3 regions of the Allobosea sp. LjRoot9 genome follow, and region 3 is predicted to be linked to each of the others. Evidence: predicted binding sites of a transcription regulator. Region 3 holds the regulator's gene; each other region holds the start of a gene.
The links. Region 3 encodes PhoB, which activates phosphate uptake and scavenging genes when phosphate is short. Its sites were predicted from a motif close to TGTCATNNANCTGTCAT; they were not measured.
Positions count from the first base shown of each region.

Region 1: the regulator PhoB is predicted to act here: its motif matches at 6,173-6,189, upstream of pehA (phosphoric/sulfuric ester hydrolase PehA).
Region 2: the regulator PhoB is predicted to act here: its motif matches at 2,149-2,165, upstream of ACSQ3P_RS30365 (DUF47 domain-containing protein).

Region 1 is NZ_CAXUPC020000001.1:1,285,288-1,294,900, forward strand. It holds gene ACSQ3P_RS06060 (vitamin B12-dependent ribonucleotide reductase) at 1-3,238, shown strand, start outside; gene ACSQ3P_RS06065 (alpha/beta hydrolase family protein) at 3,435-4,076, opposite strand; gene msrA (peptide-methionine (S)-S-oxide reductase MsrA) at 4,158-4,676, shown strand; partial or broken gene ACSQ3P_RS06075 (exodeoxyribonuclease III) at 4,761-4,847, opposite strand; gene ACSQ3P_RS06080 (acyl carrier protein) at 5,307-5,585, shown strand; gene pehA (phosphoric/sulfuric ester hydrolase PehA) at 6,228-7,832, shown strand; gene ACSQ3P_RS06090 (ABC transporter substrate-binding protein) at 7,799-9,439, shown strand.
Region 2 is NZ_CAXUPC020000013.1:183,137-192,749, reverse strand. It holds partial or broken gene ACSQ3P_RS30375 (NUDIX hydrolase) at 1-242, shown strand, start outside; gene ACSQ3P_RS30370 (anion permease) at 260-1,273, opposite strand; gene ACSQ3P_RS30365 (DUF47 domain-containing protein) at 1,285-1,929, opposite strand; gene ACSQ3P_RS30360 (ABC transporter substrate-binding protein) at 2,244-3,572, shown strand; gene ACSQ3P_RS30355 (ABC transporter permease) at 3,720-5,432, shown strand; gene ACSQ3P_RS30350 (ABC transporter ATP-binding protein) at 5,435-6,532, shown strand; gene ACSQ3P_RS30345 (LysR family transcriptional regulator) at 6,840-7,733, opposite strand; gene ACSQ3P_RS30340 ((2Fe-2S)-binding protein) at 7,971-8,444, shown strand; gene ACSQ3P_RS30335 (molybdopterin cofactor-binding domain-containing protein) at 8,455-9,613, shown strand, end outside.
Region 3 is NZ_CAXUPC020000002.1:696,919-706,531, forward strand. It holds gene ACSQ3P_RS11930 (helix-turn-helix transcriptional regulator) at 1-472, shown strand, start outside; gene ACSQ3P_RS11935 (acyl-homoserine-lactone synthase) at 572-1,216, shown strand; gene ACSQ3P_RS11940 (hypothetical protein) at 1,209-1,559, shown strand; gene ACSQ3P_RS11945 (TIGR03862 family flavoprotein) at 1,866-3,080, opposite strand; gene ACSQ3P_RS11950 (M20 aminoacylase family protein) at 3,139-4,338, opposite strand; gene phoB (phosphate regulon transcriptional regulator PhoB) at 4,662-5,360, opposite strand; gene phoU (phosphate signaling complex protein PhoU) at 5,517-6,236, opposite strand; gene pstB (phosphate ABC transporter ATP-binding protein PstB) at 6,276-7,076, opposite strand; gene pstA (phosphate ABC transporter permease PstA) at 7,124-8,014, opposite strand; gene pstC (phosphate ABC transporter permease subunit PstC) at 8,047-9,015, opposite strand; gene pstS (phosphate ABC transporter substrate-binding protein PstS) at 9,142-9,613, opposite strand, start outside.

The DNA of each region.
Region 1 (9,613 bases), on a different contig from region 3:
GTCCTATGGTATCGACGGCCCGAGCCAGGGCCATTTCTACGTCGACTTCAAGACCGGCAAGCTGGTGAAGTCGAAGTCGAGCTACGAGCACCCGCAGCCCCATGCCTGCTTCATTCAGGGTGTGCAGGACGACCTCGTCAATGAGGGCGGCATCATGGATCTCTGGGTCCGCGAGGCACGCCTGTTCAAATACGGCTCCGGCACCGGTTCCAACTTCTCCCTGCTGCGCGGCGAAGGCGAGAAACTCGCCGGCGGCGGCCGCTCCTCGGGCCTGATGTCCTTCCTCAAGATCGGCGACCGGGCTGCGGGCGCGATCAAGTCGGGCGGCACGACGCGACGCGCCGCCAAGATGGTCGTGGTCGATGTCGACCACCCCGATATCGAGACCTATATCGACTGGAAGGTGCGCGAGGAGCAGAAGGTCGCCGCCCTCGTCACCGGCTCCAAGGTCGTCCAGAAGCACATGAAGGCCGTGATGAAGGCCTGCGTGAACTGCGAAGGCGATGGCGATTCCTGCTTCGACCCCGAGAAGAACCCGGCGCTGAAGCGCGAGATCAAGCTCGCCCGCAAGGCGATGGTGCCCGACAACTACATCAAGCGGGTGATGCAGTTCGCCAAGCAGGGCTACACAGACATCCAGTTCGATATCTACGACACCGACTGGGATTCGGAAGCCTATCTCACGGTCTCCGGCCAGAACTCGAACAACTCGGTCTCGCTGACTGACGACTTCCTGCGCGCCGTGGAGACCGACGGCGACTGGAACCTGACCGGCCGCACCACCGGCAAGATCACCAAGACGCTGAAGGCCCGCGACCTCTGGGAGAAGATCGGCTACGCCGCCTGGGCCTCGGCCGATCCCGGCCTGCACTTCAACACCACGATGAACGACTGGCACACCTGCGCGGCCTCCGGCCGGATCCGGGCGTCCAATCCGTGCTCGGAATACATGTTCCTCGACGATACGGCCTGCAACCTGGCTTCGGCCAACCTGCTGCAGTTCTATGATCGCGAGGCCAAGGCCTTCGATGTCGCAGCCTATGAGCATCTCTGCCGGCTCTGGACGATCGTCCTCGAGATCTCGGTGACGATGGCGCAGTTCCCCTCCAAGGAAATCGCCGAGCTCTCCTACGAATACCGCACGCTCGGCCTCGGCTACGCCAATATCGGCGGCCTCTTGATGACCATGGGCCTCGGCTATGATTCCGACGAGGGCCGCGCGCTCGCCGGCGCGCTGACCGCGGTCATGACCGGCGTCTCCTATGCGACCTCGGCCGAGATGGCGGGCGAGCTTGGCCCCTTCCCCGGCTACAAGAAGAACGCCGCGCATATGCTGCGCGTCATCCGCAACCACCGCGTCGCGGCCCATGGCCAGGCTTCGGGCTATGAAGGCCTGCAGGTCACGCCGGTCCCGCTCGACCACGGCACGCTGGCGCGCCTGGGCGGCTCCAGCGCCCTGCTCTCGGAACGCGCCCGCATCGCCTGGGACAATGCGCTCGCGCTCGGCGAGAAGCATGGCTACCGCAATGCGCAGGCAACCGTGATCGCACCGACCGGCACGATCGGCCTCGTGATGGATTGCGACACCACCGGCATCGAGCCCGATTTCGCCCTGGTGAAGTTCAAGAAGCTCGCCGGCGGCGGCTACTGGAAGATCATCAACGGCGCGGTGCCCGACGCTCTGCGCGCACTCGGCTACCGCGAGAGCGAGATCGCCGAGATCGAGGCCTATGCGGTCGGCCATGGCACGCTGGCGCAGTCGCCCGGCATCAACCACGGCTCGCTCAAGGCCAAGGGCTTCACCCAGGACAAGATCGACGCGATCGAGAAGGACCTGAAAGCCGCCTTCGACATCAAGTTCGTCTTCAACAAATGGACGCTGGGCGAGGATTTCCTCGTCAACACGCTTAAGGTGCCGGCTGAGAAACTCGCCGAGATGTCCTTCGAATTGCTGCCTTTCCTCGGCTTTTCCAAGGCCGAGATCGAGGCTGCCAACGTGCATGTCTGCGGGGCGATGACGCTGGAAGGTGCGCCGCATCTCAAGCTCGAGCACTACAACGTCTTCGACTGCGCCAACCCCTGCGGGCGCATCGGCAAGCGCTATCTCTCGGTCGAGAGCCATATCCGCATGATGGCTGCAGCCCAACCCTTCATCTCGGGGGCGATCTCCAAGACCATCAACATGCCCAACGACGCCACCGTCGAGGACTGCAAGAGCGCCTATATGCTCTCCTGGAAGCTGGCGCTGAAGGCCAACGCCCTCTACCGCGACGGCTCAAAGCTCTCGCAGCCGCTGAACTCCGCCCTGATCTCCGACGAGGACGATGAGGAGGACGCCGTCGAGGCGCATTACCAGCAGCCGATGGCCGCCCGCACAACGCAGATCGCCGAAAAGATCGTCGAGCGCATCATCGAGAAGGTCGTCCGCGAGCGCGAGAAGATGCCCTCGCGCCGCACAGGCTACATCCAGAAGGCGGTCGTCGGCGGCCACAAGGTCTATGTCCACACCGGCGAATATGCCGATGGCCGCCTCGGCGAGATCTTCATCGACATGCACAAGGAGGGCGCCGCCTTCCGCGCGATGATGAACAATTTCGCCATCGCGGTGTCACTGGGCCTGCAATACGGCGTGCCGCTGGAGGAGTATGTCGAGGCGTTCACCTTCACCCGCTTCGAGCCCTCGGGCTTCGTGCAGGGAAACCAGTCGATCAAGAACGCGACCTCGATCCTCGACTATGTCTTCCGGGAGCTCGCGATCTCCTATCTCGGCCGACACGACCTCGCCCATATCGACCCGAGCGAGATCGGCCATGACGTGATCGGCGGCGGCGTCGGGCAGGACAAGGCGCCTGACACGGCCACGCCTATCACCACGAGCCCGCTGGCCTCGACCGGCTTTCGGCGCGGCAAGCCGATGAACTTCCACGCCATCCAGGGCGGCGGCGGCCTCGCTACCGGCACCGAGACGGTGGCGCGCGGCGGCGCCACAGTGACCGCGCTGATCACCACGAGCCCGACGGCGCTCAAGGAGGAGCCTGAAGCTTACGGCGAGGCCGACATGGCCAAGCTCGGCTTCTCGGCCCCCGCCGCCCAGCCCAGCGCATCCGAGCGCCGCGCTGAGGCGATCATGAAGGGCTATGTCGGGGACAGCTGCGGCGAATGCGGCAACTTCACGCTGGTGCGAAATGGGACGTGTTTGAAGTGCAACACCTGCGGCTCGACGACGGGTTGCTCGTGAGACCGCACGCATGCAGGATCGTGAAAATCGAGGCATAGTGTTGCCGCGATTGTAGAAAAAGTTCCGCAATCCGACCTGCGCCGCCCGGCAACCAAGCCGGGCGGCGCTTCGTTTCCAGCAAATCAAGAATCAGGTGCACCGCGAGGCATCCGTTGGTCCCGTTGACGTTGAAGGTGGCGATTTTCATCGCCCCGTCCTAGCTCGTGATCCGCTCGGCCCAGGCCGAAACCGCCTCAGCCATGGTCTTCAGATGGTCGGTGGCAGAAAAGCCGGAAACGGATTTCCGCGGCTTCAGATCGTGGTCGCCGTCCTCAAGCCACAAAATCTCGATGGCCGGTGACAGCGTGTAGGCGGACACCTCGTCCCGCATGCCGAATTGGTCGCGCGTGCCCTGCACAATCAGCGTCGGGATTTTCAGGTCGACGAGGTGCGCCGTGCGCAACTGCTCGGGCTTGGCCGGCGGATGAAAGGGATAACCAAGGCACAGCAGGCCGTGGGCTCGGCCGGAGGCGAAGAGGCCGTCTGCGACCATGCTGGCGACCCGGCCGCCCATCGACTTGCCGCCGATGATGAGCGGACTTTTTGCATCAAGCGCGTCAATAGCGGCGAGGTATTCTGGATTGAGCTTTTCCGCTCGCGGCGGGGGCTTGCGGCCCGACACCATTCGTCGGCCCGCCATATAGTTGAACTCAAAGCGAGCCACACGAAGGCCCGATCCCGCCAAGGCCTTCGCCGTCGCTGTCAGCGAGGGCGAATCCATCGGCCCGCCAGCGCCGTGCGCGAGCAGGACCGTTCGTTTCGCCTGTTCGGGACCGTCGAAGAGAAACCTCACCGCCATCCGCCTCCTGCGCTCCCTGCCTGATATCTTGTTCGACAATGCCTATATTCGGGCCAACCTATAATCAGGAGGTTCAGAGCCATGACAACGGAACGCGCAGTGCTTGCCGGCGGTTGCTTCTGGGGCATGCAGGATCTGATCCGCCGCAGACCCGGCGTGATCTCCACCCGTGTCGGCTATTCGGGTGGCGAGGTGCCCAATGCCACGTACCGCAATCATGGCAACCATGCGGAGGCGATCGAGATCGTGTTCGACCCGGCCCGGACGAGCTACCGCGACCTGCTCGAATTCTTTTTCCAGATTCACGACCCGACGACGCGCGACCGTCAGGGCAACGATATCGGCGCGAGCTACCGCTCGGCGATCTTTTATGTGAGCGACGAGCAGAAGCGTGTCGCCGAGGAGACCATCGCCGACGTCAACGCGTCGGGGATTTGGCCCGGCAAGGTCGTGACCGAAGTGACCCCGGTCGGCGATTTCTGGGAGGCCGAACCGGAGCATCAGGACTACCTGGAGCGCTATCCCGCCGGCTACACCTGCCATTTCCCGAGGCCGAACTGGAAGCTGCCGATGCACCAGGACATCAGCCGCGCCGGATGAGGCCTCTGCGGATCGCCGCGGTCCGGCTTGCCACGGCCATTCGCACTAGCTCTGGAACATGGTTCAGCCCGTCGATCGGCGGCCGATGTCTGGCTCGGCTTCTGCCAACCAGCGCAGCAACACCGGGAGAAGGCCGTTGATCCCATGGACGTCGAAAGTCGCGATCTTCATGGGCGGCCAATGCTTTCAGCCTGCGCGATCCCGCGATGAGGCACGACGCTTCCGCGTCTCTCGGGCGCGCTCCCTGGAGCGCGCTGCGCGCCTGCGGCGATTGACCGTGGCCTCCCAAACCCTGTCGGAGATTGGAACCCATGCGTTCTTGCGGCGATCCGGACGCAGCTGACGATGACGCTCGGTTTCTTCGTCAGCTCACGGCGCCAGATTTCAAGGAACCCGCGATCCCTCTGGCTGGTCGCGTGGACGACGCCCTGTACGGCTTCTTCCGCGAACGTCTGGCCCCTGCGTCGGCAGCCGGTGGAACCGAGCCCGCCGTGGCGTGTTTCCAGTCGTCTGCATCGCAAATTTAGATGGGTGGGAATTGTGATGCTTCCGATGGAGCATCAGGGCGACCTCTCAAAAGGCAGTCGACGACGTGACATCCTGGCGTAAGCAAGCCTGACGGGAGAAGGCATGTCTGATCTTACAAGCAGCGAAGCCATGCTCATCGAGAGATTGTTGGAGATCATTGCCGCCGAAGGCTTGGTCCATCAGGAAAAGCTCGACCCGGCAGCAAGCGTGGAAAATGATCTAGGCCTGTCGATCGATGATTTGACCTTGATCGGGAACGCGATCGAGCGGGAGTTCGATTGCGACATGCCCGACAACGACATGCAAGCCTGCAAAACAGTTCGTCAGCTTGTTGATCTGATCATCGTCCGGGTCAATGCCAAGGCCAAACCCGCCGAGTAAAAGGCCGATTTGGCAGCATTCCCCCGCAAAGCCGGCTCACAAAATGCTCTCCCTCCGAATATGCCTCACCGCAATGCTCGGATGAATTTTTGTCGTCTTCGAGCGCTGACGGCATCGTTCGAGATGACGCCGGTATGGATCCATCGATCATGTGCCTCCTCGCTAAGCTGACCGCGTAGCGTCTCCGACGAGGTCGTCCGTGCCCTGGTACGGAATGGCATTCTGCCGACAGAGCGCGCCGTCAATCCACTTAACCGATGCCCGTATGCTTCTGTCGGGCGCCAGACGGTCGATCAGTTTCGAGCGAAGTACACCTCCCTTCATGAGCTTGCGCGATCGCGTGGCATGCACCTGCCTGTGCATAGCGTTGCCGCGATAGTGATACGCGACGCCCGGCTTGCCGGGCGGTCTCGGTCGAACCATAGCCTTCGAGCAGGCAGATCCTGGCGCGAGCCGTGAATTCGGCCTTGACCTGCTCGGGCACGCCGGGCGCGAGCGCGATCCGCATCCTTTGCAGGCGCTCGGCCTCGGAAGGCGCCGAATGAGACTGGCGCACTCTGTCGAGTGACAGGGCGACCGGCCCGATGGTTCATCCAACCGTCATCCGCAGCCCATAGCGAGATGGGATTGGAGGAGCCTTGAATGAAACGTCGCAACGTTCTGCTCATCGTCGTCGATCAATGGCGCGCCGATTTCGTGCCGCATCTGCTGCGGGCGCGTGGGCAGGCGCCATTTCTTCGGACGCCCAATCTCGACCGGCTTTGCGCCGAGGGCGTCACCTTCGCCAACCACGTCACGGCCTGCGTGCCCTGCGGCCCGGCGCGCGCGAGCCTGCTGACCGGCCTCTATCTGATGAATCATCGCGCCGTGCAGAACACGGTGCCGCTCGACCAGCGCCATTTCAACCTGGGCAAGGCCCTGCGCGAGATTGGTTACGATCCAGCCTTGATCGGCTACACCACGACGACGCCCGATCCGCGTTCGACCGCGAAGCAGGATCCGCGCTTCCTCGTGCTCGGCGACCTGATGGACGGCTTCCGTTCCGTGGGCGCTTTCGAGCCGAACATGGACGGCTATTTCGGCTGGGTAGCCCAGAACGGTTTCGAGCTGCCGCCCAATCGCGAGGATATCTGGCTGCCCGAAGGCGAAGACGCTGTTCCGGGTGCAACCGAACGACCCGCGCGCATTCCCAAGGAACTCTCCGACTCGTCCTTCTTCACCGAGCGCGCACTGACCTATCTCAAGGGCCGCGCCGGCAAACCGTTCTTCCTGCATCTCGGCTATTACCGGCCGCACCCGCCCTTCGTTGCGCCGGCGCCCTATCACGACATGTACCGGGCGCAGGACATGCCCGCGCCGATCCGGGCCGAGTCGCCCGAGGCCGAGGGCGCCCAGCACCCGCTGGTCAAATATTATGTCGATGCGATCGGGCGCGGCTCGTTCTTCCATGGCGCGGAAGGCTCGGGCGCCACGCTCGACGAGGCCGAGATCCGGCAGATGCGCGCAACCTATTGCGGCCTGATAAGCGAGATCGACGACTGCCTCGGTCAGGTCTTCGCCTATCTCGACGAGACCGGACAGTGGGACGACACGCTGGTCGTCTTCACCTCAGATCATGGCGAGCAGCTCGGCGACCATCACCTGCTTGGCAAAATCGGCTTCCATGACGAGAGCTTCCGCATTCCGCTCGTCGTCAAGGATCCAGCCGCAGCCGAAGGCCGTCGCGGCACGGTCGAGGAGGCATTCACCGAGAGCGTCGATGTGATGCCGACGATCCTTGATTGGCTCGGCGGCGAGGCGCCCCGCGCCTGCGATGGTCGCTCGGTGATGCCCTTCACCCAGGGTGTCCGCCCACCCGACTGGCGCACCGAACTGCATTACGAATACGATTTCCGCGACGTGCATTACTCGCAGCCTGAGAAAGTACTCGGACTCGGCATGGATGAGTCCAGCCTCTGCGTCGTGCAGGACGAGAACTATAAATACGTCCACTTCGCCGCGCTGCCGCCGCTGTTCTTCGACTTGGCGCGCGACCCCAACCAGTTCGTCAATCTGGCGGAAGACGCAGGCTATGCGGCGCTCGTGCGCGACTACGCCCAGAAGGCGCTGTCCTGGCGGCTGACCCATGCCGACCGGACGCTGACCCATTTCCGCTCCAGCCCGCGCGGGCTCGAGGAGCGCGCCCCCAACGCAACCGAAACAGGAGACCAGTCATGGTCGGCTCCCTCACGCGCCGCAGCGCAATAGCGCTCGGCGGTTCAGCCCTCATCCTGCCGTCGCGCTTCGCGATCGCGCAGGCCGACAACCGGCCCTCGATCACCGTCGCGGTCCAGAAGATCTCGAACACAAACCTGCTCGACGTGCTGCGCGAGCAGTCCAATGTCGGCGAGCGGATTTTCTTCTCCTCGATCTGGGAAAGTCTGATCGGCAAGAACTGGACCGGCAATCTCGAGCCGGTGCCCGGCCTCGCGACCGAATGGAAGCGCATCGACGACAGGACCGTCGAGCTCAAGCTTCGTCAGGGCGTCAAGTTCCACAATGGCGATGAACTGACAGCCGAGGACGTCGTCTTCTCCTTCGGCAAGGAGCGCATGTTCGGCGACACCAAGCCGAGCGCCGGCAAGACGATCTCGGCCGATTTCACCGTCGGCGGCGGTCGCGCCTCCAAGGAACTGCCTGCCGAAGTCCCGGCCGTGGCGCGCCGCGCCTGGCCGGCCCTGCTCGGCATCGAGGTCGTCGATAAATACACCGTGCGCTTCGTCAACGGCACGCCTGACGTAACGCTGGAAGGCCGCATCTCGCGTTTCGGCAGCGAGATCATGAACCGCCGCGCCTTCGAGGAAGCCAAGACCTATAGCGACTGGGCCTCAAAGCCGGTCACCACCGGCCCCTACCGCGTCGCCGAATATCGCCCCGACGTGTCGCTGCTGCTCGAAGCCCATGATGAATACTGGGGCGGCCGCCCGCCGCTGAAGTCGATCCGCTTCGTCGAGGTGCCGGAGACGGCCTCGCGCATCAACGGGCTGCTGTCGGGCCAGTATCAGTTCGCCTGCGACATCCCGCCCGATCAGATTGCGCAGATCGAGAAGAACCCGGCCTTCGAGGTCCAGGGCGGCACGATCCTGAACCACCGCCTGACGGTGTTCGACAAGAACCATCCGCAACTCGTCAACCCGCTGGTGCGCCGCGCGATGACGCATTCCATCGATCGGCAGGCCATCGTCGACTCGCTCTGGGCCGGCCGGACCTCGATCCCGAAGGGTCTACAGTGGCCCTATTACGGTGACATGTTCATCGCCGACTGGTCGGTGCCGGCCTTCGACCTCAAGGTCGCCAAGGATCTGGTGAAGCAGTCGGGCTACAAGGGCGATCCGATCCCCTACCGGCTGCTCAACAACTACTACACCAACCAGACCGCCACCGCGCAGATCCTGGTCGAGATGTGGAAGGAGGCAGGGCTCAACGTCGAGATCCAGGTCAAGGAAAACTGGCAGCAGATCCTCGAGCGCACCCCGACGCGCGCCGTGCGCGACTGGTCGAACTCGGCGCCCTTCAACGATCCCGTCTCGTCGCTCGTCAGCCAGCACGGTCCCAACGGCCAGCAGCAGCAGGTCGGCGAATGGACCAATGACGAGCTGAACAAGCTCTCGGTCGAGCTGGAAACATCGACCGACCGGGCCCGCCGCAAGGCCGCCTTCCGCCGCATGCTGGAAATCGCCGAGCGCGAGGATCCCGCCTATACGGTGCTGCACCAGAACGCGACCTTTACGGCCAAGCCGAAAGCACTCGCTTGGAAGGCCTCGCCGGCCTTCGCCATGGACTTCCGCGCCGAGAATTGGGGCGGACGAAGCTGAGCCGCGAGACCACGCATGGCGCGACCTGATCGGTCGCGCCGTTTTCTTTTTGGACGCTTCGAAGAGATCTGCCGATGACCGCTCTCTCTCGCCGCCATGCCCTGGCTCTCGCCGCGGGCTCTCGCGCCGCCTTGGCGCTGTCGCGTTTCGCCATCGGACAGACCGAAACACACC
Region 2 (9,613 bases), on a different contig from region 3:
AAGCCGGGATAATCGGCAAGGTCCGCAAGAAACCCTTGGATCGCTACATCTACTGGAAACGGATGGAGGATCATTTCATGCTGTGCAAAGTGACGCTCTACCTCCTCAAGGCCGAACGGCGCCTTGAAAACTGGGCAGAAAGCGACCAGCGCCAGTCGCATTGGTTCTCACAGAAAGACGCCGCCGACATTGTCGAAGAGCCGGGGTTGAAGGCGGCGATCCGCTCGCTCAAATTGGGCTGACCGTCAGGCGTAGCCGATCAGCGCCCCGTCAGGAACAGGCCCGATGCAGCATAGGCGATCGCCGAGACCAGTCCGGCCATCGGCATCGTCACGATCCAGGCGAACACGATGCCGCGCGCCACACCCCAACGCACCGCAGTCACCCGTCTTGCGGCGCCGACGCCAATGATGGCGCCGGTGATGGTGTGCGTCGTCGAGACCGGGATGCCGAGATAGGTCGCCATGAACAGCGTGATCGCTCCGCCGGTCTCGGCGCAGAAGCCCTGCTGCGGTGACAGTCGGGTGATCTTCGAGCCCATCGTATGGACGATGCGCCAGCCGCCGCAGAGCGTTCCCAGCGCCATCGCCGTCTGGCAGGAGATCACCACCCAGAACGGCACGGAAAAGGCCTCACCCATCATGCCATGCGAGAACAGCAGCACCGCGATGATGCCCATGGTCTTCTGCGCGTCATTGGCGCCGTGCCCGAGCGAATAGAGCGAGGCCGAAACGAACTGCAGGAGACGAAAGGTGCTGTCGACCTTCATCGGCGCGACGCGCAGAAAAGCCCAGGAGACGATCAGGACCAAAAGTAGCGCCAGCGCGAAGCCGATGGCCGGCGACATGAAGATTGCAACGAGGGTCTTGCCGAGGCCCCACCAGACTATCGATGAGAACCCGGCCTTGGCTAGCCCAGCGCCGACCAGTCCGCCGATCAGCGCATGCGACGAACTCGAGGGGATGCCGGCGATCCAGGTGACCACGTTCCAGACAATTGCGCCCGTCAGCGCGCCGAAGATGACGCGGTCGTCGACGATCGCCGCCTGGATGATGCCGGAGCCGACCGTCTGGGCCACGTGCAGGCCGAAGAACAGGAAGGCGATGAAGTTGAAGAAAGCCGCCCACAACACGGCCCAGCGCGGCGCCAGCACGCGGGTGGAGACGATCGTCGCGATGGAATTGGCGGCGTCGTGCAGACCGTTCAGGAAATCGAACAGCAGCGCGACGGCGATCAGGAAGATCAGGGCGGGGGTGACGCTGACGATGTCCACGAGCGCGCCGCTCAGAGATGCTCGAGGACGATGCGGCTGACGCGCTTGGCGACGTCCTCGAAGCGATCCACCACTTTCTCGAGATGATCGTAGATCTCCGCTCCGACGATGAAGGACATCGTGTCCGACGTCTGGTGCGCCTTGAAGAGCGCCTTCAGCCCCTCGTCGTAGAGTTCGTCGGACCGTTCCTCGATCGCCCCGATCTCCTTCGCGAGCGCGCCGATCGAGATTGCGTGCTTCTTGATGTCACGCAGCATCGGCAGCAGCACCGCGACGCGCTCGGACGCCTGGAGGATCACCATGCCGAGATCCTTCATGCAGGGCGCGAAGCTCCCGACCTCGAACAGCGTGATCGCCTTCACGGTCTTCTGCATCTGGTCGATGGCATCGTCCATCGTGCCGATCAGTTCCTCGATGTCGCCGCGATCGAACGGCGTGATGAAGGTTCGTCCGACCTCCAGCATCACCTGGCCGGCAATCTCGTCGGCGCGGTTCTCCTGGGCGATGACCTCGGCGCATCCTTCCGGGACAGACACCGCGCCGGCAAGCAGTCCGTTCAAGGCCTTGGCGCCGGCGACGAGCGCTACGGAGTGGCTCTCGAACAGGTCGAAGAATTTGTTCTCCCTGGGAAGGAGCTTCTGAAACCAGCCGAGCATCAGAGCCTCGTCTTCCATCGGTGAACTGTCACAAATGGCGATAGGCGCTTGCGATTTGGCTGTAAAGCGACCTTCGCGCCAATCGGGATCTCTCCGGCCGGACAGGTCGAGGCAAGTACAAACGATCAGGAATCGTCGGAAAGGATGGACGCGGCATCAAACGCTGACGATCCAGCCGCTTTTCATCACAAGGAGCGGGATGACATCGGGTCAGGTTTTGTGACAGCTTTATGACTTGCCGCCGCATGGACATGCGGTCCGGGCTATCTCGACCGACCTCGACGTCGGCGATGTTCAATAATTGGGAGGACGACATGATCACACGCAGGATCGCGCTCGCGACCGCGCTCGGCTTCAGTCTTGCGACCTCCGCCGCTTTCGCTCAGGCGCCGGCGGGCAAGGTCACGGTCGTGACATCCTTCTCGAAAGATGTCACCGACCCGATCAAGAAGGCCTTCGAGAAGGCGATGCCCGGCGTCACGCTGGAGGTCCAGAACCGCAACACCAATGCAGGCGTGAAATATCTGGAGGAGACCAGGGCCAACAACCAGGTCGACCTGTTCTGGGCCTCGGCGCCTGACGCTTTCGAGGTGCTGAAGGGCAAGCAGCTGCTCACCGCCTACAAGCCCAGGGCGACCGGCATCCCCGAGAAGATCGGCTCCTACCCGATCAATGATCCGCAGGGCTTCTATTCAGGCTTTGCGGCGTCGGGTTACGGCATCATGTGGAATGAGCGTTACGCCAAGGCCAACAAGCTGCCCGAACCCAAGGATTGGCAGGACCTCGCCAAGCCGGTTTTCTACGACCATGTCTCGATCGCATCGCCTGCTCGCTCGGGCACGACGCATCTGACGATCGAGACTATTCTGCAGGGCGAAGGTTGGGACAAGGGCTGGCGCACCATCAAGGAGATGTCGGGCAATTTCCGCACGATCACTGACCGTTCCTTCGGCGTGCCCGAGGCGGTGAATTCCGGTCAGGTCGGCGTCGGCATCGTCATCGACTTCTTCGCCTTCTCGGCGCAGGCCTCGGGCTTCCCGGTCAAATTCGTCTACCCGAGCGTGACCACGGTTGTGCCCGCCAATGTCGGCATCGTCACGAACGCGCCCAACAAGGCAGCCGCCGAGGCCTTCATCGAATTCCTGCTCTCGCCCAGCGGGCAGGAGGTGCTGCTGGAGCCCGGCATCCGCCGCCTGCCGGTCAACCCGGCTGTCTACGCCAAGGCCGGTGCGGACTATCCCAACCCCTTCACCGATCCGCGCTTCCAGAAGATGATTGGCTTCGATGTCGACAAGTCGGAGACGCGCACGGCGGTCGTCGACACGCTCTTCGACCAGTTGATTTCGTTCCAGCTCGACGCGCTCAAGGGAGTCACCAAGACCCTGCATGAGATCGATGCGGCGCTCGCCAGGAAGCCCAACCCGCAGGCCAAGGCGCTGGCCGACGAGGCCCGCAGCCTGATCGCGGCGCTTCCCGTCACCGAGGCGCAGGCCGCCAGTGCCGAATTGCGTGGCGCCTTCACCGGCGCCAAGGAGAAGGGCTCGCGCCAGGCCGAAGTCGAAAGTCAGTGGGCGAGTTTTGCCCGAGACAACTACGGCAAGGCGAAGGTGAAGGCGGAAGAGGCGCTAAAGGCGGCGCGGTGATGAGGCGTGTCATCCCGTGTGCGCAGCAGGGTGGAACGCTGCTGCGCAGAAACGGGACCGCGCGACGAGACGCTGCCTCTTTCAGATGACGGTCCCGCATCTGCGCCGCTGCACTGCGTGCGGGATGACACGTAACGACAGGCCCTCATGACCGCCATCCTCGCCACAGTCAGCGCTAAACGCTTCATGGCCACGCCCGGCCAGATCGCGCTGGCGCTCGCCATCGCGGCGTTCCTGGGGCTGTTCCTGGTGCTGCCGGTCGCCACGGTGCTCTATGTCGCCTTCACCGAGAAGGGCACGAGCACGTTCACGCTCGTCAATTTCTACGATTTCGTCCGGACCGAGCTGTTCATGCGCTCGCTGTGGAACTCGTTCTATGTTTCGGCGATGTCGGTGGTTTGGGCCTCGGTCTTCGCCTTGCCGCTGGCCTATCTGACGACGCGCTTCGCCTTTCGCGGCGCAGCCCTCGTGCAGACGCTCGGCTTCTTGCCGCTGATCATGCCGCCCTTCGTCGGCGCGGTCGCAATGCAGCTCTTCTTCGGCCGCAACGGCTCGGTCAATCTGCTGCTCGACGACTGGTTCGACTTCAAGATCGGCTTTATGGAGGGGCTGAACGGGGTCATCTTCGTTCAGTCGGTCCACTACTTCCCCTTCATCCTGATCAATCTCTCGGCCGCGCTGCGCAACATCGACCGGGCGATGGAGGAGGCGGCGCAGAATCTCGGCTCGTCCGGTTTTCGGCTGTTCCGCCGCATCGTCTTCCCTCTCGCCATGCCGGGCTATCTCGCCGGCGCCTCGCTCGTCTTCGTCAAGGTCTTCGACGATCTGGCGACGCCGCTGCTGCTCAACGTCAAGGACATGCTCGCGCCGCAGGCCTATCTGCGCGTCACCTCGATCGGAATCGCCGATCCGATGGGTTATGTCATCTCGGTCGTGCTGATCGTCGCCTCGGTCATGGCGATGTGGCTCTCGGCGCTGGCGCTGAAGGGCCGCGACTACTCTACGACGCAGCGCGGCGGCGGCGGCCTCGCCCGGCGGGTGATGACGCCCTTCGAGGCGGTGTTCGGCTACGGTGTCGTCATCCTGATCCTGGCGCTGGTGCTGGCGCCGCATCTGGGCCTGCTGCTTTTGTCCTTCGCGACGATCTGGTCGTTTTCGCCTCTGCCGGACGCATACACGGCGGCGCATTACGCCCGCGTCTTCGGTGAGAGCTCGCTCTACATCAAGAACACGCTGATCTATGCCTCGATCGCCGGCGGCATCGACGTCGTGCTCGGCGTCGCCATCGCCTATCTCGTGCTGCGTACGAAGCTCGTCGGGCGCGAATGGCTCGACTGGGCCGCGTCGGCGGCGCTCGCCATTCCCGGCGTCGTGCTCGGCATCGGCTATCTGCGGACGTTCTACGGCGTCACCTTGCCCGACGGCACGCCGCTCGCCTCGCTCTGGATCATGATCGTGCTGGCGCTCGCCATCCGGCGCCTGCCCTATGCCCTGCGGGCTTGTCATGCCGCGCTTCAGCAGATTTCCGTCTCGCTGGAGGAGGCGGCCGAGAACCTCGGCGCGACCAAGGCCCGCACGGTGCGCCGCGTCGTCGTGCCACTGATGGCGGGCGGCATCCTCGCCGGCTTCGTCACCTCGTTCTCGACGGCCGCCGTCGAGCTCTCGGCGACGCTGATGCTGGTCCAGTCGAACTCAGACGCGCCGCTCGCCTATGGCCTCTACGTCTTCATGCAATCGGCGGCAGGCCGGGGGCCGGGTGCGGCGCTCGGCGTCGTCGCGGTCCTGCTCGTGGCACTCTGCACTTTCCTCTCCCATCTCATCATCGAACGCAGCCAGAAGGCCAAGGGAATGGGCCACTGACCATGGACGCCATCGCATCGATTTCCACACCGGCGCTCGCCGTCGACATCGAAGGCATAAACCTCTCCTACGGCGCAAACCACGTCCTGAAGGACGTCAATCTCACCATTCAGCCCGGCGAATTCTTCGCCTTCCTCGGTCCCTCCGGTTGCGGGAAAACCACGCTTCTGAGGCTTATCGCCGGATTCAACCAGGCCGATACCGGCCGCATCATGATCGGCGGCAAGGACATCTCGAATCTGCCTCCCTGGAAACGCGATGTCGGCATGGTCTTCCAATCCTACGCGCTCTGGCCGCATATGACCGTTCGAAGGAACGTCGCTTTCGGTCTGGAGGAACGCGGCGTGGCGCGCGCCGAAATCGAGCGCCGCGTCGATATCGCGCTCGATCTTGTCGGCCTGGGCCATCTCGGCGAGCGGCGCCCGTCGCAGCTTTCCGGCGGCCAGCAGCAACGCGTTGCGGTGGCGCGCACGGTTGCGGTCGAGCCGAAAGTGCTCCTGCTGGACGAGCCGCTCTCGAACCTCGACGCCAAGATGCGCGTGCAGGTTCGCCGCGAATTGCGCGACCTGCAGCGAAGGCTCGGCCTGACCACGATCTTTGTCACGCATGACCAGGAGGAGGCGAACACGATCTGCGACCGCATCGCGGTCATGAATGACGGTGTCATCCAGCAGGTCGGAACGCCGATGGAACTCTACGAGCGACCGGCCAATCTCTTCGTCGCAAATTTCTTGGGCACGGCCAACATCCTCGCTGGCGGCATCGTCGACTCCGGCCCCGAACGCCATTTCGCGATCGACGGCGGGATCAGGGTGCCAATAGCGAGCGACGCGATAGTTCCCAAGGGCGCAAAGCTGGTGTTTCGGCCGCAGCATGCCGGGCTAACTGGTCCCGAGACACCCTCAGGCAATGCCTTGGCATTGCCCTGCGTGATCGCACATCGCGAATTCCTCGGAGCGAGCGTCCGCTATGGAGTCAGCATTGGCGCCACCGAGGTCTTCGTCGACGTGCCGTTCCAATCCGGTGAGGACCTTTTGGAGATCGGGGAAGCCGCAACGCTTACCTTGCCTCAACGCTTGCTGCTCTGGCTTGCTGCGTAGTTTTTTCACCGTTCCAGAACATTGCGACCCATCGGCCGCTTGGGCAGAGGTTTCAAGGCGCGCGCAGGGCTGAGGTGTCATCGCGGGCGGCGCGTCGATGCTTATCGATCCTGTTCGTCGACCGCTGCCCGCAGAGACGCTGCCGCTATCGGCATCTTCGCATGCTTGGCGGAGGGCGGCGCCAAGCCCAAAGCTCGACAATGCGCCCAAAAAGGGCTCTCTTATCCGCAGCGCTTCTAGCGGTTCACTTTTGGAGTGTTGAGGGCAGCCTATTTCGCGCTCATCCAGCCTTCGAAGCCAGTCAAATTCAAGCGCGTTGGCGCAGGGCATCCACCACGAGCGAGAATGCAGGCGAGGGTTGGCGGCGGCTCGGATAGTACAGGTGATAGCCCGGTCGTGGTGGGCACCAATCGGTGAGAACGCGCAGCAGCCGGCCCTCCTGAATGGCCGTGTCCACCAGGTCTTCCGGCAGATAGGCTAGGCCCAGCCCCTCAAGCGCGGCATGCCGGATCATCGCCACGGCGTTGAAGACGAGCCGCCCCTGGACGCGGACCCTGAGCTCTCGGTCGTCCTTCCTGAAATCCCAAAGGTAGAACCCGCCATGGGTCGGCAGGCGTAGATTGATGCAGGAATGCTCGGTCAGATCCTGGGGTGCAAGGGGCTGTGGCCGAGTCTCGAAGTAGGACGGCGCTGCCACGACCGCCACGCGGAAATCAGGCGCTATGCGCACCGCGATCATATTCTTGTCGACATCGCCGCCGAGCCGCACGCCGGCATCATAACGCTCGGCGGCGATGTCGATCAGGCTGTAGTCGTTGATGATCTCGACGTTGATGTCGGGATATTCCGGCAGGAGCCTCGCCATTGCGGGCCAGAGAATCGTCTCTGCCGCATGCTCTACGGTCGTGATGCGGACGGTTCCCGCCGGCTTGTCGCGCAATGCGTTGAGCGCTGAAATCTCGCTTTCGATCTCGTCGAAGTGCGGCCCGATGCTGTGGAGAAGGCGCTCTCCGGCCTCGGTCAAGGAGACGCTGCGGGTCGTTCGGGTCAACAGCCGAAGGCCAAGCCGCGCCTCCAGAATGCGGATGGTATAGCTCAGCGCGGACTGGGACACGCCAAGCTTGGCGGCTGCCTTGGTGAAGCTCCGCTCGCGCGCCACCGCGATGAAGCCGAGGAGGTCGTTCACGTTCTCCCGGCGCATTCAGAAAATCCACTTCTAAGCCTATGCGGATTATCCCATCTAATCCGGTGCGGCCGGAAGAGCTAGTTTCGTCCTCATCGAGGCAGGCGTCACGCAAACGCCAAGCCCGGCAGCTGCGGCGTGGAAACCGCCAATCAGGCGCCGGGGGCGAGCAGATCATCCGACCGCCCGCCGTTTCGACACGGCCCGCCATGCCTGGGCGATATCGCGGCACAACCTACGGAGAACCGGCCAGCCATGATTGCGCTCACCATCAACGGCCGTGAGCACGCGGTCGACGCCGACCCGGCCACGCCTATCCTTTGGGCCCTGCGCGATACGCTCGGCATGACCGGCACCAAATTCGGCTGCGGCGCGGCGCTATGCGGGGCCTGCACCGTGCATCTGGACGGCGAGGCCATCCGCTCCTGCAGCACGCCGATTTCTGAGGCCGCGGGCAAGGCGATCACCACGATCGAGGCCGTGACCGCTGGTGCCGACCGTGTCGGCGCGGCCGTGCACGCGGCCTGGGTCAAGCATGACGTCGCCCAGTGCGGCTACTGCCAGAGCGGCCAGATCATGAGCGCGACCGCGTTTCTCAAATCGCTGCCGCGCGGCAAGCAGCCGAGCCCCGCCGAGATCGATGAGGCCATGACGGGCAATATCTGCCGTTGCGGCACTTATGCCCGGATTCGCTCCGCTGTGGCGGATGCCTCCCGCGCCCTCGTCTGAAGGAGCCGTCATGTTGCACAACATCGACTACAGCGAATTGCCGCGCGTCCTGCAGCGCCTGATCGAGCGGGACCAGCCGGCGCCTGCGACGCTGCCGCGCCGCAGCTTCCTGAAATTGGCCGGAGCCGGCGGGTTTGCGCTCGGCGCTTTTCCCCATATCGCGATGGGCCAGGCGGCTGGTGGCGGAGCGGCCGCGAGCGCCCTCAAGCCGACGCAGCTGCCCTCGGCCTTCGTGCAGATTGCCGGGAATGGCGAGGTCACGGTCACCATCAACCGGCTGGAATTCGGTCAGGGCGTCAATACCGGCCTGCCGATGATCCTGGCCGAGGAGCTCGATGCCGACTGGAGCTTGGTGCGCAGCCGGCACGGCACCAACGACATGGCCTATGCCGACCCGCTCTTCGGCATCCACCTCACCGGCGGCTCGCACACGATCAAGAACAGCTTCACGCAGTATCGCGAGCTCGGCGCCCGGGCTCGCGCCATGCTGCTGAACGCGGCAGCAATGCGCTGGAAGGTCGACGTCGCAACCTTGCGCACCCAATCCGGCACGGTGCTCGGGCCGGGCGGCCGCAAGGCCGGCTATGGCGAACTGGCGGAGGCCGCCATGGCGCTGCCGGTGCCCGAAAAGGTCACGCTGAAGAACCCCAAGGATTTCCGCATCATTGGCCGACCGACGCAGCGCCTGGATGCGCAGGCCAAGACCAGCGGACGGCAGGATTTCGGCATCGACATGCGGCTGCCCGGTCAATTGACCGCCGTGGTGGCGCGCCCGCCGGTGTTCGGCGGCCGGCTGGCGTCGGTGGACGATAGCGCTGCGCGCGCCGTCAAGGGCGTCAAGGCCGTGCTGCGCGTAGCCTTGGACGGCGGCGCTGAGGGCGTGGCCGTGGTGGCCGACGGCTACTGGCAGGCAACCCAGGGCCGCGACGCCCTGAAGCTGGAATGGGACACCTCCAAAGTCGAGAAAGTCGACAGCGAAAGGCAGCTCGCCCAGTACCGCGAGCTCGCCGGCCAATCCGGCCCGCGCAAGATGGAGGCCGACATGGCCCCGCTGGCGACCGCGCCCCATCGGATCGAGGCCGAGTTCGTCTTTCCCTATCTCGCTCATGCCGCGATGGAGCCGCTCAACTGCACCGTCCGGCTTGCAGATGATCGCGCCGAGATCTGGA
Region 3 (9,613 bases):
GCATTGCAAGACCACGATAAACCCTTTCGTCTGGGACGAGGTCTATCGCCAGGAGGTCGCCAGCGCGCGCCAGCAGGAGATCATGCGGCGCGCCAGCGACTTCAAGATGATCCACGGCTTCTGCGTGCCGATCCACAATGAGGACGGCTTCAAGGCCGTCGTCACCATGGCCGGCGACAAGCCCGACCTGTCGCGGCAGTCCCGCTCCGCCATCCACCTGATGTCGCTCTATGCCCATGCCAAGGCCGAGGCCGCCATGCACGGCACCCAGGGCCATTGCCTCACCGTGCGGGAGCGTGAGGTCCTGACCTGGATGGCTGTCGGCAAATCGACCGAGGGCGTCGCGGAGGTGCTCAATATCCGCGCCGGAACCGTCGAGGCGCATTACCAGAACGCCGCCCGCAAGCTCGGCGCCCGGGGCCGCACGCGCACGGTGGTCGAGGCGCATCTGCGCGGCGAGATCCAGCTTTAGTCTACAGCCCAACGAAAGCGCTGGCACTCCCGGAAAACCGGGATTCCGCCCGGCGCGGATAGGCAGAAAGTTCTTCCTCACGCCGCTGGGGAAGAGCACATGATTCACATCATAGACGCCTCCAATCGCCGGCACTATGCCGACCAGATTGAGGAACATTTCCGCATCCGGCACCGCATCTATGTCGAGGAGCGCCGCTGGATGGAGCTGGAGCGCCCCGACGGGCGCGAGGTCGACCAGTTCGACACCGACGACGCGGTCTATCTGCTGGCGCTGAAGCAGGGCAAGGTGATCGGGGGCTCCCGCCTCGTGCCGACCCTCTGCCCGCATCTGATGAGCGAGGTCTTTCCCTTCCTCGCCAATATCCGCGGCCTGCAGCGCGGCCCCGACATCGTCGAATGGACCCGGATCTTCGTGGTTCCCGAGTATCGCGGCCGCGAATCCGCCGTACTGCACACCGTCCTCGCCGGCATGCTCGAATACTGCCTGGAGCAGAATTTCAGCGCGATCACCGTCGTGATGGAAACCTGGTGGATGCCGCGCTTCCTGGAGCTCGGCTGGGAGGTCAAGCCGCTCGGCCTGCCGACGATGATCGACGGCATGTCCTGCATCGGCACGATGATCAGCGTGACCGAAGAGGCCTGGCGCAACACGCTGGCATTCAAGCGGATTGCGGCCCCGACACTGGTCGACCGGCGGCATGGGCCGCACATCATCAAGGAAAGGCGAACCAACCATGTATGACGAGAACGCCTATTCGGCCTTGTCCTCCGAGGAACGGCAAGACCTCGGAAACGCGCTGGCGACCCTGGTGACGCTGATGAATCGGCACCGGCGCTACGCCCCGCTGCTGGAGGTCGCGTCCCATTTCGACCTCCCCGACGATCTCTGGCTGCTGACTCAGGTCATGGGCCTGGACGATGCCGGGCGCTCAGCGCTGGTGCAGCTCTTCCTGCTGACCAATGGGGCGGTCCAGGCCAAGCCGTTGAGCCAGGACGCCGTCATGCTGGTGAGCCACGATCTCGGCGCCATCTACGAGCGGACCCGGGACCGCGAGCGCGGTGTGGCCTCTCCTCACGATGCGTGAGGTCCGGCTTCCGGGGCCAGCGGGGAACCCCTCTCCGGCATCGAAGTCGAGTCTACCGACTTCGACACTTTGAGTGCTGAACTCGGGTAAGCCCGAGTTCAGTGAGAGGGGCAGGGGTGAGGTGTCGGCCGTTTGACGCTTTGGCCGTGACCTAACCGCTGCTCCCTCGTCATTGCGAGCGCAGCGAAGCAACCCAGGGGGACGTAGAGCGAGCCCTCCTGGGTTGCTTCGCTGCGCTCGCAATGACGGCAAAGTTCCGCGCAACTGGTCCAGGGGCCTGCACCTCACCCCTGCCCCGCGCCCGACTTACGCCCTTGCCAGCCAAGCCTCCATTCCCGCCGCCGCCGCGACGCCGGTGGCGAAGCAGGCCTGCAGCAAGTAGCCTCCGGTCGGGGCTTCCCAGTCCAGCATCTCGCCGGCGACGAAGACGCCAGGCAGCGCCTTCAGCATGAAATCGGTGGTGACCGCGCCAGCTTCGATGCCGCCAGCGCTCGAAATCGCGCGCGTGATCGGGGCGAGGCCGGCGAGCGTGAGGGGAGCGGCCTTGATCAGTGCCGCCAGGGCCGCTGCATTCTCAGGCAAGCGCGGGCTCGCCTCGCGCAGGAGCGCGATCGCAGCCGGCGACAGGCCCGCCGCCTTGCGCAGATGGTTGCTCAGCGTCTCGCCCTTGCGGCGCTTCGCCAGACGCTCGACGAGGCGAGCGGTCTCCATGTCGGGCCGCAGATCGAGCGTGACCACCGCCCTGCCCTCGCGCAGGATCGCCTCGCGCAGCAGGCCCGACAGCGCATAGACCGCACCGCCCTCGATGCCTTCGGCATCGATCATCGCCTCGCCGGTGGCCTGACGCTCACCGAAGCGGATGACGATGCGCTTCAACGGCGCGCCACTGAAGCGCTCACGCATCGTCGCCGACCAGGCCACCGTGAAACCGCCATTGGCCGGCAGCAGCGGCGCGACGGCGACGCCACGCTCCGCGAGCCGAGGCGCCCAGCCGCCATCCGAGCCAAGGCGCGGCCAGCTCGCGCCGCCGAGCGCCAGCAGGGTCGCGCCGGGCCGGATCGTTTCGACCCCGCCGTCGCGGGTCTGGAAGCTGAGCGCGCCATCAGCGCTCCAGCCGGTCCAGTGCATCCCCGATGCGAGTTTAACGCCCTGCCCCTCCAGCCGGCGCAGCCAGGCGCGCAGCAGAGGCGAGGCCTTCATCGCCCTGGGGAAGACGCGCCCGCTCGTGCCGATGAAGCTGTCGGCGCCGAGATCGTCGGCCCAATCGCGCAAGGCCTGGGGCGGGAAGGCGCGGATTGCTGGTTCGAGCCAGGCCTGCGCTCCGCGATAGCGCGTCAGGAACTGATCCAGCGGTTCGGAATGGGTCAGGTTCAGCCCGCCGCGGCCGGCAAGCAGGAATTTGCGCGCCGGCGAGGGCATGCGGTCATAGACTGTAACGGCGTGGCCGGCGGCGGACAGCCGCTCGGCGGCGATCAGGCCGGAGGGGCCTGCGCCGATGATCGCGATGTCGGGTGTCGGCATGGACTCAAACTCCTGCAGCCCGGCTCCGGTTTCGGCTGCCGGGCGGCGGCGAGCGGGATCAGGCCTGCGATGTCAGCTCCTTGTGCACGAGGTGCACCCAATAGGTCGAGCCCAGAGCGAGAATATCGTCGTTGAAATCATAGAGCGGGGTGTGGAGCAGATTGCCTTTGCCCTCCGCCGCGGTGCCGTTGCCGATGCGGATGAAGGCTCCCGGCCGCTGCTCCAGCATGAAGGCGAAATCATCGGCGCCGGTGTTGAGCGGGATCTGCCTGTCCATCTTCTCCGCGCCGACGAGGTCGCTGGCGACCGCCGCCGCGAGCACCGTCTCGTCAGCGGTGTTGATCAAGGGCGGATAGCGGCGCTTGTAGACATAGTCGGCGCTGCAGCCCTGGATCGCCGCCACGCCCTCGGCGAGCACGCCCAGGCGCTGCTCCAGAATGTCGCGCACCGCGGCTGAGAAGCAGCGCGCCGTGCCGGTGACGACGACCTCAGCGGGAATGACATTGGGCGAGGAGAAAGCGCCGGCATTGATGTGGCCGACGCTCAGCACCGCCGGTTCGACGGCGGGAACATTGCGGGCGACGATCGCCTGGACGCCGAGGATGAAATTGGCCAGCGCGATCGTCGGGTCGGTCGCGGTATGGGCGCCGGAGCCACCATGGCCGCCAGTGCCGCGGAAGGTCACGACCCAGGTGTCGCTGGCGGCGAGCATCGGCCCTTGCCTGATGCCGAACTCCCCGGCGCGGCGGCCCGGCTGGTTGTGCATGCCGTAGACGGCATCGACCGGAAAGCGCTCGAACAGCCCCTGCTCGAGCATGACGCGGGCACCGCCCAACCCTTCCTCCGCCGGCTGGAAGATGAAATGGACCGTGCCGCCGAAATCCCGGTGCTCCGCCAGATAGCGCGCGGCACCGAGCAACATGGCGATATGTCCGTCATGCCCGCAGGCGTGCATCTTGCCGGGAATGGTCGAGCGATGCGGGATCTCGCTCTTCTCCTCGATGCGCAGCGCGTCCAGTTCGGAGCGAAGCGCGATGGCGCGCTGTCCGCCGCGCTCGCCCTTCAGCGTGCCGACCACCCCGGTCCCGGCCACCCCCTCATGAGTCTCGATGCCCCAGCCGCGCAGCGTCCGCGCCACCAGGGCCGCCGTCCTGACCTCCTCGAAGGCGATCTCGGGATGGGCATGAATGTCGCGCCGGATGGCGATGAGGTCGGCTTCGAAAGCCTTGATGGCGGGAAAAACGGGGCTGTCGAGCACGGTCTCGAATCCTGGCGGGCGTATGAGCGGCCAAGATTAGAGAGGAACCCTACCTGCAACAATCGACGGAGTCGCAGATCCCCGCTGCAATGGCAAAGCGGTCCGCATTCGCCGCCGTGGCAATCCCTAAGCTCCGTCATTCCGGGGCTTCGCCCTCGGGTCCGACCTTTGGTCGGCCCAAGGATAAACTCCGCGAAGAGCCCGGAACCCAGAACCGATGAGGGTTCCAAGAGGCGCTCGGACATCAGAGCTTCGGCAATGAGCAACAACGGTTCTGGGTTCCGGGCTCAGGCCTTCGGCCTGCCCCGGAATGACGCGCGCTCTTAGCCGCGCGCAAACGTCTCGTCGAAGGCGTAGCCCGCGCCGCGCACCGTACGCAGCGGGTCCTTGGCATCACCGGGCGTGATCGCCTTGCGCAGGCGGCCGACATGAACGTCGACCGTGCGCTCGTCGATATAGACGTCGCGACCCCAGACGGCGTCGAGGAGCTGTGCGCGGGAATAGACCCGGCCCGGCGCCTGCATCAGGAATTCGAGCAGGCGGAATTCGGTCGGGCCGAGATGCAATTCCGCGCCGGAGCGGCGGACGCGGCGCGTCGTGCGGTCGAGTTCGAGATCGCCGGCCGCTAGCAGCCCCGCGACATGGCCAGGCTTGGCCCTGCGCAAGAGCGCCTGGATGCGCGCGATCAGTTCAGGCAGCGAGAACGGCTTGACCACATAGTCGTCGGCGCCGGTGGCGAGGCCGCGCACGCGCTCGGTCTCCTCGCCGCGGGCGGTGAGCATGATGATCGGCACGCGCTCGGTGTCCCGGCGCGTGCGCAGGCGGCGGCAGAGCTCGATGCCCGACAAGCCCGGCAGCATCCAGTCGAGCAGGACGAGGTCGGGCGTGTGGTCGCGCAGATGCAGCTCGGCATCGTCGCCGCGTGCGACGCTGTCGACCTCGAAGCCCTCGGCTTCGAGGTTGTAGCGCAGGAGCAGGGTGAGCGGCTCCTCGTCCTCGACGATCAGGATGCGTGCGGGCATGTCTCAGTTCCGTTCCTGGCATTCAGCCGACACACACCGTCATGCTCGCCCTGGTGGCGAGCATCCACGTCTTGAACACAGGTCTCGACCAGCGAAGACGTGGATGGTCGGGACAAGCCCGACCATGACGGGAAAGCTGCCGGTGCGTTCATTCCATCAGCTCCCCGTCACCGCCTCGACATTGATGTCGGTGGTGTCGAGCTTCGGGCGGTTGAGATCGAGCGACTCGCCGGTGACGAGATAGTGGATCGTCTCGGCGATGTTGGTGGTGTGATCGCCGATGCGCTCGACATTCTTGGCGCAGAACAGGAGATGCGTGCAGAAGGTGATGTTGCGCGGGTCTTCCATCATATAGGTCAGCAATTCGCGGAAGAGCGAGGTGTAGAGCGCGTCGATCTCGTCGTCGCGGCGCCAGACCTCCATGGCCTTCTGCTCGTTGCTCGCGGCATAGGCGTCGAGCACGTCCTTGAGCTGGGCCTGGACGAGCCGGCTCATATGCTCGAGCCCGACCACGGCGCGATGCGGCGGCTGGAACTGGCCGGAGATCGCGACCGCGCGCTTGGCGATGTTCTTGGCGAGATCGCCGACGCGCTCGATGTCGGCGGCGATGCGGATCGCCGAGATCAGTTCACGCAGGTCGTTCGCCAGCGGCTGGCGCCGGGCGATGGTCAGGACCGCGCGCTCCTCGACATCGCGCTGGAGGTTGTCGAGGCGCTGGTCGGCGCTGATCACCTTCTGGGCGAGCGTGGTGTCGCGGCGCACCAGCGCCACGGTGGAATCGCCGAGCATGCGCTCGGACATGCCGCCCATCTCGGCGAGGCTGCGGCGCAGCGCCTCGAGTTCGGCGTCGTAGGAGCGGACGATATGTTCGGTCATCGCGGCGGATCCTCTGGAAGCGAAAACAGGGTTCGATAGTCAGCCGAAGCGGCCGGTGACGTAGTCCTGGGTCTGCTTCTTGTGCGGGTTCATGAAGATGGTGTTGGTCGGCGCGAACTCGATCACCTCGCCGAGATACATGAAGGCGGTGTACTGCGAGATGCGCGCCGCCTGCTGCATGTTGTGGGTGACGATGACGATGGTGAAATCGGTCTTGAGCTGCTCCAGCAGATCCTCGATCTTGCCGGTCGAGATCGGATCGAGCGCCGAGGTCGGCTCGTCGAACAGGATCACCTCCGGCTTCTGCGCGATGGTGCGCGCGATGCACAGGCGCTGCTGCTGGCCGCCCGAGAGGCCCATGCCGGACATCTTGAGCTTGTCCTTGACCTCGTCCCAGAGGGCGGAGCGGCGCAGCGCGCCCTCGACGCGGTCGTCGAGCTCCGACTTCGGCGGCTTCTCATAGAGCCGGATGCCGAAGGCGACATTGTCGTAGATCGACATCGGGAAGGGCGTCGGCTTCTGGAAGACCATGCCGATGCGCGAGCGCAGCTCGTTCACATCGACATCATTGGAGATGACGTTGCGGCCGTCGAGGATGACCTCGCCGGTGGCGCGCTGCTCGGGATAGAGCGAATAGATGCGGTTGAAGATGCGCAGCAGGGTCGACTTGCCGCAGCCCGAGGGGCCGATCAGCGCCGTGACGTGACGGTCACGGAAATCGAGATTGACGTTCTTCAGCGCCTTGTGCTCGCCGTAGTAGAAATCGAGGTTCTTGACCGCGATCCTGACCGGGGCTTCGGCATCGAGCGTTTGCGGGCTCAGTTCCAGCGTCGAAAGCATCGACTTCTTCCTTCAGATCGAACGCGACGAGGGTTCAGGATGGCCGTTCACTTGCTGCCGCGCACGATACGGCGCGCGATCAGCGAGAGCAGCAGGATCGAGACGGTGATGATCAGCGAACCGGCCCAGGCGAGCTGCTGCCAGTTCTCGTAAGGGGCCGAGGCGAACTGGTAGATCGTCACCGGCAGGTTCGAGACGCCGCCCGAAAGCGTCGGCGAGAACCAGAAATTGTTGTTCAGCGCGGTGAAGATCAATGGCGCGGTCTCGCCGGCGATGCGGGCGAGCGCCAGCAGGATGCCGGTGACCATGCCCGATTTCGCCGCCCGCCAGGTGACGCTGGTGATGACGACCGAGGGCGGGGCGCCAAGCGCCGCGCCAGCCTCGCGCAACGGCCCCGGAACCAGCCGCAGCATGTCCTCAGTGGTGCGCACGATGACCGGGATCGCGATGATGCCGAGCGCGACGCCGCCGGCCCAGCCAGAGTACCCGCGGAAGGGCTCGACCAGGATGACGTAGACGAACAGGCCGATCAGGATCGAGGGCGCCGAGAGCAGGATGTCATTGATGAAGCGGATCAGATTGGCGAGCTGCGAGCCCTTGCCGTATTCGGCGAGATAGGTGCCGGCGAGCACGCCGATCGGCGTCGCCACCGCGATGCCGAGGAAGGTCAGCACGATCGAGCCGACGATGGCGTTGGCAAGGCCGCCGCCCTCGGAACCGGGGCCGGGTGTGACCTGTGTGAAGGTCGCGAGCGAAAGCCCGCCGACGCCCTTCACGATCAGCATGCCGAGGATCCAGAACAGCACGAAGATGGCGAGGAAGGTGAAGCCGGTGGCGATCAGCTTCATCGCCTTGTCGGCGGTGCGGCGTGCCGGGCGCACGCGGCCCCATTCGGCACGAGGCGTCTGGGAGGCGATGGAGGGGGTCGTCATGCTCATGGTCGGCGGCCTTATTCAGTAGCTCTTGCTTATCAGTAGCTCTTGACGCGCGAGACGAGGATGCGCGCGATGACGAGGACGACGAAGGTGACGAAGAACAGGATGCAGCCGAGCGCGATCAGCGCGTTGAGCTGCAGGCCGAGCGCCTCGTTGAACTCATTGGCGATGCGCGAGGCGATGGTCGAGCCCGGATCCAGGATCGAGGCCGAGAGCCGGTTGGCGTTGCCGACGACGAAGGTCACCGCCATGGTCTCGCCGAGCGCACGGCCGAGGCCGAGCATGACCGCGCCGATGATCGAGACACCGGCCTGGGGCACCAGGACATGGCGCACGACCTCCCAGGTGGTCGCCCCAATTCCGTAAGCGCTTTCGCGCAGCACGGAGGGGATCTGCTCCAGCATGTCGCGCGTGATCGAGGCGATGAAGGGGATGATCATGAAGGCGAGGATGATGCCGGCGGTGAAGATGCCGAGCCCCGAGGGCGAGCGCGAATAGAGCACCGTGCCGACGAGTGGCAGGCCTTCGACGATGTTGGAGAGCGGCACCTGAACATAGGCGGCGAAGAGCGGCACGAAGACGAACAGGCCCCACATGCCATAGATGATCGAGGGCACGGCGGCGAGCAACTCGATGGCGGTCGCGACCGGCTGCTTGAACCAGGGCGGGGCGAGCTGCGTCAGGTAGACCGCGATGCCCAGCGAGAGCGGCACTCCGATGACGAGCGCGATCAGCGCGGTCGAGAGCGTCCCGACGATCGCCGGCCAGGCGCCGTACTGGTCGTTCTGGGTGTCCCAGACGCTGGAGGTGATGAAGCCGAAGCCGAATTCGCGGAAGGCCGGCCAGCCGCCGACGACCATCGACAGCATGATGCCGGCGAGCAGCACCAGCACGAACAACGCGGCCAGGAAGCTGGCATTGCGGAAGACGATGTCGAACGTGCCCTTGGGGGTCTTGCGCAGCGGCGCAGCAGCAGCGGGCATCGTCTGGGTCACGGCGGTCATCCGCGGGGCTCCGGTAGCATGGGTTGTCCGTCATTCCTGGGCGGAGCGAAGCGCAGGCCCGAGAAGCCCGGGGCTGCGCCTCCTGAATGAGATGGCCGGGTCAAGCCCAGCCATGATGGCGAGCGATCAGAAGATCGGCTTGCCGGAGTTGTCGACGACGCCCTTCCAGGCAGCGCGGACCATGTCCTTGACGTTGCTCGGCAGCGGCACGTAGTCGATGCCGGTCGCGAGCTGGTCGCCGCTCTTATAGGCCCAGTCGAAGAACTTCAGCGCGGCCTGCGCCTCTTCCGGCTTTTCGGGCTTGGCATGGACGAGGATGAAGGTCGCCGAGGTGATCGGCCAGGCCTGCGCACCCTTCTGATTGTTCAGCGAGATGCCGAAACCGGGAGCCTCGTTCCAGTTGGCGTTGGCGGCAGCGGCCTGGAAGGCCTTGTCATCAGGCGCCGGGTAGTTGCCGTCGGCGTTCTGGACCAGCGCGAAGGCGAGCTTGTTCTGCTTGGCATAGGCGTATTCGACATAGCCGATCGAGTTCGCGACCTGCTTGACCGAAGCCGAGACGCCCTCATTGCCCTTGCCGCCGATGCCGACCGGCCACTGG